Regions from separate parts of the Pseudomonas sp. TH39(2020) genome, predicted to be linked through region 2. Evidence: predicted binding sites of a transcription regulator. Region 2 holds the regulator's gene; each other region holds the start of a gene.

Region 1 (3,175 bases), on a different contig from region 2:
CCAAAGTAACCGGCGACTTGAAGTTGTCGTACTCGGGGGTCGACAGCACTTCGGAGAAGCGCACGATCTGGCGGTCTTCGTTAGGGATCTCGATACCAACGGTGGTCTTGCCCGGAATCACTTCCACCACGCGCACGCTGGTCACGGCCAGGGAACGTGCCAAGTCTTTCGCCAGGTTGGAGATGCGGCTGACCTTGACGCCCGCCGCTGGCTGGATTTCGTAACGGGTAATCACCGGGCCCGGGTGAATCGAATCCACCGAAACCTCGACGCCGAATTCCTTGAGCTTGATTTCCAGCAAGTGGCCGACCGCCGCCAGGGATTCAGGCGAATAATTGAGTTGTTTCTTTTCTGCCGGGTCGAGAATCGAGATCGGCGGCAAGGTGCCTTCGACGGCGCTGTCAACGAACAACGGCGCCTGTTTCTCTTTTTCCACGCGCTTGCTGGGCGCCGCTGGCTTGGGCGGCGCCGGGGCAATCACCGGCGGCACCTGCTTCTCGCGGTCCGACATGTGTTTGCTCAGGGCCTGCTCACGTTCGATCAGGCGCTCCTTGACCTTGGCTTGCTCGCGTTTGTCGGTGACGGTCGGCGCCACTACGTCATGGACGCGGTCGTCGACTTCACGCAACTGCGCAACCAGCTGTTTGCGCTCGACACGGGCGGCCCACCAGCGATTGGCCGCGCCCTGGAACAATTCGAGCAGGTCGAGGGTGATCTTGCCGGTGAGGTCCATCACTTTGAACCACGACAGGTCGGTGAACACTGTCAGGCCAAACAGGAACAACGCGATGAACAACAGCGTACTGCCCTGGATATTCAGGGCGTTCCTGGCCAGGTCGCCGAGGCTTTCGCCTAACGCGCCGCCAGCGCCGGCCGGCAGACCGGTCGCAGCGTGGAAATGGATATGGGCCAGTGCCGCGCCCGAGAGCACCAGAAACACCAGGCCGATCAGGCGCCAGGAGAACAGCCAGCCGCTCCACTCCCACTGCTCGTGGCGTTGACGGAAGATTTGAAAAGCCTTGATCGCCAGCAACAGCGGGAAGATGTAGGCGAAGTAACCCAACACCATGAACAGGATATCGGCGCTGTAGGAGCCTACCGGTCCGCCGAAGTTCTGCACATCGTCGATTTTGCTGTTATGGCTCCAGCCCGGATCGTCCTTGCCGTAGGTCAACAAGGCCATCATCAGGAACAGGCACAAGCCGCCGATGGCGATCAATGCACCTTCCTTGAGTCGGTAGTGCAGTTGCTGGCGCCAGAGCGGAACGACGGCTGGTTTAGGTGCTGCGGTGGATTTCTTCAAAACGCTTCTTTTCCTGCGCCTATGGCGCGTCCATCTGTTGAATGACTATAAAAAACTGCCCAATCCAGGCAGGTAAAAAAGTTAACAGGTGTAACTGGGACTACTTTTAACACTACGCTCCGGTTTTTATAAACACGGCGTGTCGCGCTCATTTTATTACAAACGCTGTTACAGGCAGGCATTGTACGGGTTTGTTCGTCCGATGCCATGCTTGAAACCCAAGGTGTAGCATAGCCAACAGCACATTACGTGCGGTTCAATTTGAGCATGCATTCTCTTTTGTGACAAAGGCTTATGAGGTGTTTTTATGAGCGAAGCGAAGCATTCCCGCCTGATCATTCTGGGTTCCGGCCCTGCCGGTTACAGCGCTGCCGTTTATGCCGCCCGCGCCAACCTCAATCCCGTTGTCATTACCGGCATACAGGCAGGTGGCCAGCTCACCACCACCGTCGAAGTCGACAACTGGCCCGGTGATGTCGAAGGCCTCACCGGCCCGGTGCTGATGGAACGCATGCAAAAACACGCCGAGCGTTTTCACACAGAGATCGTTTACGACCACATCCACACTGCCAAGTTGCAACAGCGCCCATTTGAACTCATCGGCGACAGCGGCACTTACACCTGTGATGCGCTGATCATCGCCACCGGCGCCTCGGCGCAATACCTGGGGCTGCCATCGGAAGAGACATTTGCCGGCAAAGGGGTGTCGGCCTGCGCGACGTGCGACGGTTTCTTCTACCGCAATCAGGTGGTCGCAGTCGTTGGCGGCGGCAACACGGCAGTTGAAGAAGCGCTGTACCTGTCAAACATCGCCAAGGAAGTTCACCTGATTCACCGCCGCGACAAGTTGCGCTCGGAGAAAATTCTTCAGGACAAGCTCTTCGAAAAAGCCGCCAAAGGCAATATCCGCCTGCACTGGAACCAGAATCTGGATGAAGTGCTGGGTGATGCCAGCGGTGTGACCGGCGCCCGCCTGCGGGACAGCCACAGTGGCGAAACCAGTGAATTGCCGCTGACTGGCGTGTTCATCGCTATTGGCCACAAACCCAACACCGACCTGTTCGAGGGTCAGCTGAAAATGCGTGACGGCTATCTGCTGGTCAAGGGTGGCAGCGAAGGCGATGCTACCAGCACCGAAATCGCAGGCGTGTTTGCCGCCGGTGACGTGGCCGATCACGTTTACCGCCAGGCCGTGACGTCTGCCGGGGCCGGCTGCATGGCTGCGCTGGACGCCGAGAAGTATCTCGACGACATTCCAGTCGTTTGACGGCACACTTCACGGTGGGCCCACCCGCCCACCACCGCCCTCCCCTTCTGCAAGCCCGGATGCCATGCTGACTTGGTTACAACGCAACACCCTGACCTTCCCGCCCCTGGAAAAAGCCATGCGCGATCCCAACGGGCTGTTGGCCGCGGGCGGGGATCTGTCCGCCGATCGTCTGATTCAGGCCTATCGCCACGGCTGTTTTCCGTGGTTCTCGGAAGGCCAGCCGATTCTCTGGTGGTCGCCGGATCCACGCACCGTACTGTTTCCCGACGAACTGCACGTCTCGCGCAGCCTGAACAAATTGCTGCGCCAGCAACGCTATCAAGTGACCTTTGATCAGGATTTTGCCGCGGTCATCCGCGCTTGCGCCGCACCTCGGGATTACGCCGACGGCACCTGGATCACAGAAGCCATGCAGAACGCCTACCTCGAGCTGCACAGGCGTGGCTACGCCCATTCGGTGGAAGTCTGGGACCAGGGCGAACTGGTCGGCGGGCTCTATGGCCTGGCGATGGGTCAGCTGTTTTTCGGCGAGTCCATGTTCAGCCGCGCCGACAACGCCTCGAAATATGGCTTTGCCACACTGGTCCGACACCTGAAAGACT
Region 2 (3,175 bases):
CTGCAGGAATTCCACATCAGCCACATCCGCGACAACCTCGGGATGAGCCTGTCCGGTGGCGAACGCCGCCGTGTGGAAATCGCCCGGGCACTGGCTACCAACCCGAAGTTCATCCTGCTCGACGAACCGTTCGCCGGCGTGGACCCGATTTCGGTGGGCGACATCAAGCAGATCATCTATCACCTCAAGGCCAAGGGCATTGGTGTGCTGATCACTGACCACAACGTCCGTGAAACCCTGGATATCTGCGAAACCGCCTACATCGTCAACGATGGCCAGCTGATCGCCGAAGGTGACTCTGCCACCATCCTGGCCAACGACCTGGTCAAGGAAGTGTATCTGGGCCATGAGTTCCGCCTGTAAGCACTGAGGTGTCTGGCTGGTTGCTCGGGCGCTTGTCTCGATAAAAAATCAACATTTTTTTATTGTTACAGCGCTCTAGGCAAACGCTGCAGTTTCGGGCATATAATTTGCTTATGTTTGGCGCTCCGGCGCCCTGTAGTGGATGGCGCATGTGCGCCGGCGAATAAGGTGTTAAGCCCCTGCCATGAAACCATCGCTAGTCTTGAGAATGGGCCAGCAGCTGACGATGACACCGCAGCTGCAACAGGCCATCCGCCTGCTCCAATTGTCGACCCTGGACCTGCAACAGGAAATCCAGGAGGCCCTGGAGTCCAATCCGATGCTCGAACGCCAGGAAGAAGGCGACGACTTCGATAACGCCGACCCCTTGGCCGACAAAGCCGAACAGCAACCTAACGCCGACATTCAGGAACCCTCCTACCAGGAAACCGCCCCGACGGTTGATAACCTCGAGGAAGGCGACTGGAACGAGCGCATCCCCAACGAACTGCCCGTCGATACCGCGTGGGAAGACGTCTACCAGACCAGCGCCAGCAGCCTGCCGAGCAACGATGACGACGAGTGGGACTTCACCACCCGGACATCGGCCGGCGAAAGCCTGCAAAGCCACCTGCTGTGGCAACTGAACCTGGCCCCTATGTCCGACACCGATCGCCTGATCGCCGTGACCCTGATCGACTGCATCAACAATCAGGGCTACCTGGACGAAACCCTCGAGGAGATTCTCGAAGCCTTCGACCCGGAACTGGACATCGAACTGGACGAAATCGAAGCCGTCCTGCACCGCATCCAGCAATTCGAACCCGCTGGCATCGGCGCCCGCAACCTGGGCGAATGCCTGCTGCTGCAATTGCGCCAGTTGCCCGCCAAGACGCCTTGGCTGGTCGAGGCCAAACGCCTGGTCACCGATTACATCGACCTGCTCGGCAGCCGCGATTACAGCCAGCTGATGCGTCGCATGAAGCTCAAGGAAGATGAACTGCGCCAAGTAATTGAACTGGTGCAGAGCCTCAACCCGCGCCCAGGCTCGCAAATCGAGTCCAGCGAAGCCGAATACGTCGTTCCCGACGTGATCGTACGCAAGGACAACGAGCGCTGGCTGGTGGAGCTGAACCAGGAATCCGTGCCACGACTGCGGGTCAACGCTCAATACGCCGGTTTCGTGCGCCGCGCCGACACCAGCGCCGATAACACCTTCATGCGCAATCAGTTGCAAGAGGCCCGCTGGTTCATCAAGAGCCTGCAAAGCCGCAACGAAACCCTGATGAAAGTAGCCACTCAGATCGTCGAGCATCAGCGCGGCTTTCTTGAATACGGCGACGAAGCCATGAAACCGCTGGTCCTGCATGACATCGCCGAAGCGGTGGGCATGCACGAGTCGACGATTTCACGGGTGACCACGCAGAAATTCATGCATACCCCACGGGGCATATATGAACTGAAATACTTTTTCTCCAGCCACGTCAGCACCTCTGAGGGCGGTGAATGCTCGTCCACGGCGATCCGCGCGATCATCAAAAAACTGGTTGCCGCGGAAAATCAGAAAAAGCCGTTGAGTGACAGCAAGATCGCTGGTTTACTGGAGGCACAAGGCATTCAGGTGGCTCGCCGCACCGTCGCCAAGTACCGCGAATCTCTAGGGATCGCGCCTTCGAGCGAACGCAAGCGGTTGATGTAGAGCCACGCCACAGCGTTCCAGTGGCAGGCATTTCTGCCTGCCGCTTTATGCACTGGCAACGAAGGAGAAGCTGTATGCAAGTCAACATCAGTGGACACCAACTGGAAGTGACCGAACCTCTTCGCACCTACATCGGCGAAAAACTCGAACGATTAGAGAGGCATTTCGACAAGATCACCAACGTGCAGGTCACGATGACGGTCGAAAAGCTCAAGCAGAAAATCGAAGCCACGCTGCATATTCCCGGCAATGAAGTGGTCGCAAACGCGGAGCATACCGATATGTACGCGGCGATCGACGCACTGACCGACAAGCTGGATAAACAACTCAAAAAGCATAAGGAAAAGACCCAAAGCCTCCTCCAGGGCGCGACCGGTCGTTAACACTCCCAACCCATGATCCGACTTGAAAGCATCCTGACCCCCGGCCGTTCCCTCGTGAACGTGCCGGGCGGCAGTAAAAAGAAAGCCCTCGAGCAAATTGCCAACCTTATCCACAAAGAAGTGCCGGATCTGGAGATGCAAGATGTCTTCGAGGCTCTGATTGCCCGTGAAAAACTCGGCTCAACCGGTTTTGGCAACGGCATCGCCATTCCCCACTGCCGCCTGAAGGGCTGCACCTCGCCCATCAGCGCCCTGATGCACCTTGATGCACCCATTGATTTCGACGCCATCGACGGCGCCCCGGTTGACCTGCTGTTCGTTTTGCTGGTCCCGGAAGCCGCTACCGATGCGCACCTGGAGTTACTGCGCCAGATCGCCAGCATGCTCGACCGCAAGGAAGTGCGCGAAAAACTGCGCAGCGCCCCGAGCAATGAAGCCTTGTATCAGGTTGTCCTGGACGAGCAAAACGGTCATTAACCATGCGCTTGATCATCGTCAGTGGCCGCTCCGGCTCAGGTAAAAGTACCGCACTCGATGTTCTCGAGGACAACGGCTACTACTGCATCGACAACCTGCCCGCCGGTCTGCTGCCGGAACTGGCCGAACGCGCGTTAATTCACACCGAGCTGGCGCAACCGCTGGTTGCCGTATCGATTGATGCGCGTAACTTGCCGAGTCACTTGTCGCGGTTTCCCGAACTGCTGGAAGAAGTGCGCAGCCGGCATATCCAGTGTGATGTGCTTTATCTGGA
Region 3 (3,175 bases), on a different contig from region 2:
CGTGCGCGGCAACACCGGGGCGTAGTAAGGGTCATTGGGCTTGGGCGTCGGACCGACGCAACCCGAAAGCGCGGCGATCCCACTCAGTGCCAGAACAGATACATAGCGATTCATGACCCTACCTCACGGTGTTGCAGGCGACCTCATGGCCGCCTCATAGACTTGGTTACAGATTCTGCGTTACGAACGAGAGCATCTGGTCGGCGGTGGAGATCACCTTGGAGTTCATCTCGTAAGCGCGCTGAGTGGTGATCATGTTGACCATCTCTTCAACGGTGCTGACGTTCGAGGTTTCCAGAGTGTTCTGCAGCGTGGTGCCGAAACCGGCCAGGCCCGGGGTACCGACTTGCGGCGCGCCGCTGGCAGCAGTTTCCAGGAACAGGTTGTTGCCTACTGCCTGCAGACCGGCCGGGTTGATGAAGTCAGCGGTTTGCAGGTTGCCGATCACCTGGGATGCCGGGTTGCCGGCAACGGTGATGGACACGGTGCCGTCGCGACCGACCGTGAAGGTCTGGGCATCGTTCGGGATGACGATGGCCGGTTCCAGGGCGAAGCCGCTGGCGTTCACGATCTGACCGTTGGAGTCCAGGTGGAACGTACCGTCACGGGTGTAGGACGTCGTGCCGTCCGGCTGCAGAATCTGGAAGAAACCGCGACCGTCGATGGCCATGTCCAACGGCTGCTCGGTGGTTTGCAGGCTACCGGCGGTGAAGTTTTTCTGGGTGCCGACAATGCGCACACCGGTACCCACTTGCAGACCCGACGGCAGTTCGCTGTCCTGGGTCGACTGGGCGCCTGGCTGGCGTTTGATCTGGTAGAGCAAGTCCTGGAACTCGGCGCGGTCACGTTTGAAACCCGTGGTCGACACGTTGGCCAGGTTGTTGGAAATGGTCGTCAGGTTGGTGTCCTGGGCGGACAGACCTGTTTTGGCAACCCATAGAGCCGGAAGCATTCGATTCTCCTCGTGCGCCTGTTTTACGGCGCTACGTTCTGATAATTAGCTGATCTGCAAGACCCGAGCCATGGCCTGGTCATCGTCTTTGGCGGTGTTCATCATCTTGATGTGCAGCTCGAACTGCTTGGCCAGGGCCAGCACCGAAGTCATCTCTTCCACGGCGTTGACGTTGCTCGACTCAAGGAAACCGGACACCAGTTTGACGTCGGCATCGGCTTGCGCCGGCTTGCCGTCCTTGGTGTGAATCGAACCGTCCAGGCCTTTGGTCATGTTCTTGAAGTCTGGGTTGACCAGTTTGATGCGGTCGACTTCCGCCATCACGCGAGGACCTTCGCCCATCGCACGAATGCTGATAGTGCCGTCCTCGCCCACTTCGATTTGCTGCTCGGGCGGCACGGCAATCGGCCCGCCATTGCCCATCACCGGCATACCGTTGCCGGCCCGCAGCACGCCCAGGGCGTCGACATTCAGGCTACCGGTGCGCACGTAGCTTTCGCCGCCGTCAGGGTTCTGCACGGCGATCCAGCCATTGCCTTGCACCGCGACATCGAGGTCGCGACCGGTTTGAACCAAGGCGCCCGGAGAGAAGTCGGTGGCCGGACGTTCGGACAGGGCAAACGCACGCGCCGGAAAGCTGTCGCCGAACACCGGTATCGAACGAGCCTGTTCCAGGTCTTTCTGGAAGCCGTTGGTGGAGATGTTCGCCAGGTTGTTGGCATGAGCCTTCTGCGCCAGTGCATTCTGGCTGGCGCCGGTCATTGCCACATAAAGGTACTTGTCCACGCTCTTTCCTCTGCATGCCGGACGTTTGCCGCCCACTGCTGTACTGCTGAGCCACAAGCAATTTGCAGACCAACTTTTTTCTGGCGGCGCAGGGCCCGGCAAACAAAGGACTTGAGGGGTTCAGGAGGGTTTGGAGGATTGTGTCGAAGACGAAAAACCGGCGGTGTTATGCCGCTTCGCGGCAAGTGCCGACTCTTAGGCTCAACGCGTTGTTGTAGCAGCTGTCGAGCTTGCGAGGCTGCGTTCGGCTGCGCAGCAGTCGTAAACCCGGCGCGCGCGGTCATCCTGAAACAATGCGGCGCCTGAATTCACGACTGCTGCGCAGCCGAACGCAGCCTCGCAAGCTCGGCAGCTGCTACAGGGACCTATGTGTTGCCGGGTTCTTTACCAACCTCATACTCTCGCAACTTATTGGCAATGGTCGTATGCGAAACCCCCAGCCGCTTGCCCAACTGCCGGCTGCTCGGATGTTCCGAATACAAGCGCTCAAGCACCGCTTTCTCGAAACGCCCGACAATTTCGTCCAGCCCGCCCTCGAGCGAGAAATCGCCAAGTGGCTGACGCACGCCGTAGTCCGGCAGGCGAATATGTTCGGCCTTGACGGTCCCGCCTTCGCACAAGGAAACCGCCTGGAACAACACATTTTCCAATTGCCGAACATTGCCCGGCCAATGGTAGTGACTGAGCCGCTCCATCGCCGCCGGCGCCAGTTTCGGCAGCGGGCAACCGATCTGCCGACTGGCCTGATCGAGGAAGTGTTCTACCAGCGGCGTCAAACCATCGAGGCATTCGCGCAGTGGCGGGATGTGCAGTGAAAGCACGTTCAAGCGGTGATACAAATCCTGGCGAAACTCACCGCGCGCGCACAACTCGGACAGATCGACCTGCGTCGCGCAAATCACCCGCACATCCAGATAAACCTCTTCATCGCTGCCCACACGACGGAAGCAACCGTCCTGCAGGAAACGCAGCAATTTCACCTGTAAACGCGGGCTCATTTCCCCGACACCATCGAGAAACAGCGTACCGCCCGCCGTCAGCTCCAGCAGACCGAGTTTGCCTTCGGCCCGCGCCCCTTCGAAAGCGCCGGGGCCGTAGCCGAACAGCTCCGTCTCAGCCATGGATTCCGGCAGGCCGGCGCAGTTGAGCGCCATCAACGGTGACTGCCCACGCGGACTCGCCAGGTGGCAGGCGCGCGCCAACAACTCTTTACCCGTCCCGGTTTCACCTTCTATTAATAGCGGCGCATCCAGCGGCGCCATGCGTCGGGCTTCGCGAACCACCGCGGCCATCACCTTCGAGCTTTGGAAAATGCTGTCGAAACCTCGCAGCTCCTGCTTGCGCACGTTATAGATGCGCTCACCTACCCGGTCGGCGCGGTGCAGCGTGAGAACCGCGCCAGCCATGGCTTCGCTGTCGTCATGCTCTGATTGCAGC

Evidence for each region. Region 2 encodes sigma-54, which starts transcription at its own class of promoters, with help from an activator protein. Its sites were predicted from a motif close to ANTGGCATNNANNTTGCTNT; they were not measured.
Region 1: JFU47_RS31690 (DNA translocase FtsK) is a predicted target of sigma-54. The motif match lies at 1,541-1,560, and genes of this name have one in related genera.
Region 3: JFU47_RS25105 (flagellar basal body rod protein FlgF) is a predicted target of sigma-54. The motif match lies at 1,793-1,812, and genes of this name have one in related genera.

Annotation. Positions count from the first base shown of each region.
Region 1 covers NZ_JAEKFF010000008.1:733,514-736,688, forward strand. Annotated here, with positions in the region: gene JFU47_RS31690 (DNA translocase FtsK) at 1-1,303, opposite strand, end outside; gene trxB (thioredoxin-disulfide reductase) at 1,611-2,570, shown strand; gene aat (leucyl/phenylalanyl-tRNA--protein transferase) at 2,635-3,175, shown strand, end outside.
Region 2 covers NZ_JAEKFF010000006.1:1,107,261-1,110,435, forward strand. Annotated here, with positions in the region: gene lptB (LPS export ABC transporter ATP-binding protein) at 1-363, shown strand, start outside; gene JFU47_RS13100 (RNA polymerase factor sigma-54) at 548-2,041, shown strand; gene hpf (ribosome hibernation-promoting factor, HPF/YfiA family) at 2,116-2,424, shown strand; gene ptsN (PTS IIA-like nitrogen regulatory protein PtsN) at 2,437-2,901, shown strand; gene rapZ (RNase adapter RapZ) at 2,904-3,175, shown strand, end outside.
Region 3 covers NZ_JAEKFF010000007.1:1,018,698-1,021,872, reverse strand. Annotated here, with positions in the region: gene flgH (flagellar basal body L-ring protein FlgH) at 1-114, opposite strand, end outside; gene flgG (flagellar basal-body rod protein FlgG) at 167-952, opposite strand; gene JFU47_RS25105 (flagellar basal body rod protein FlgF) at 998-1,738, opposite strand; gene JFU47_RS25100 (sigma-54-dependent transcriptional regulator) at 2,104-3,175, opposite strand, start outside.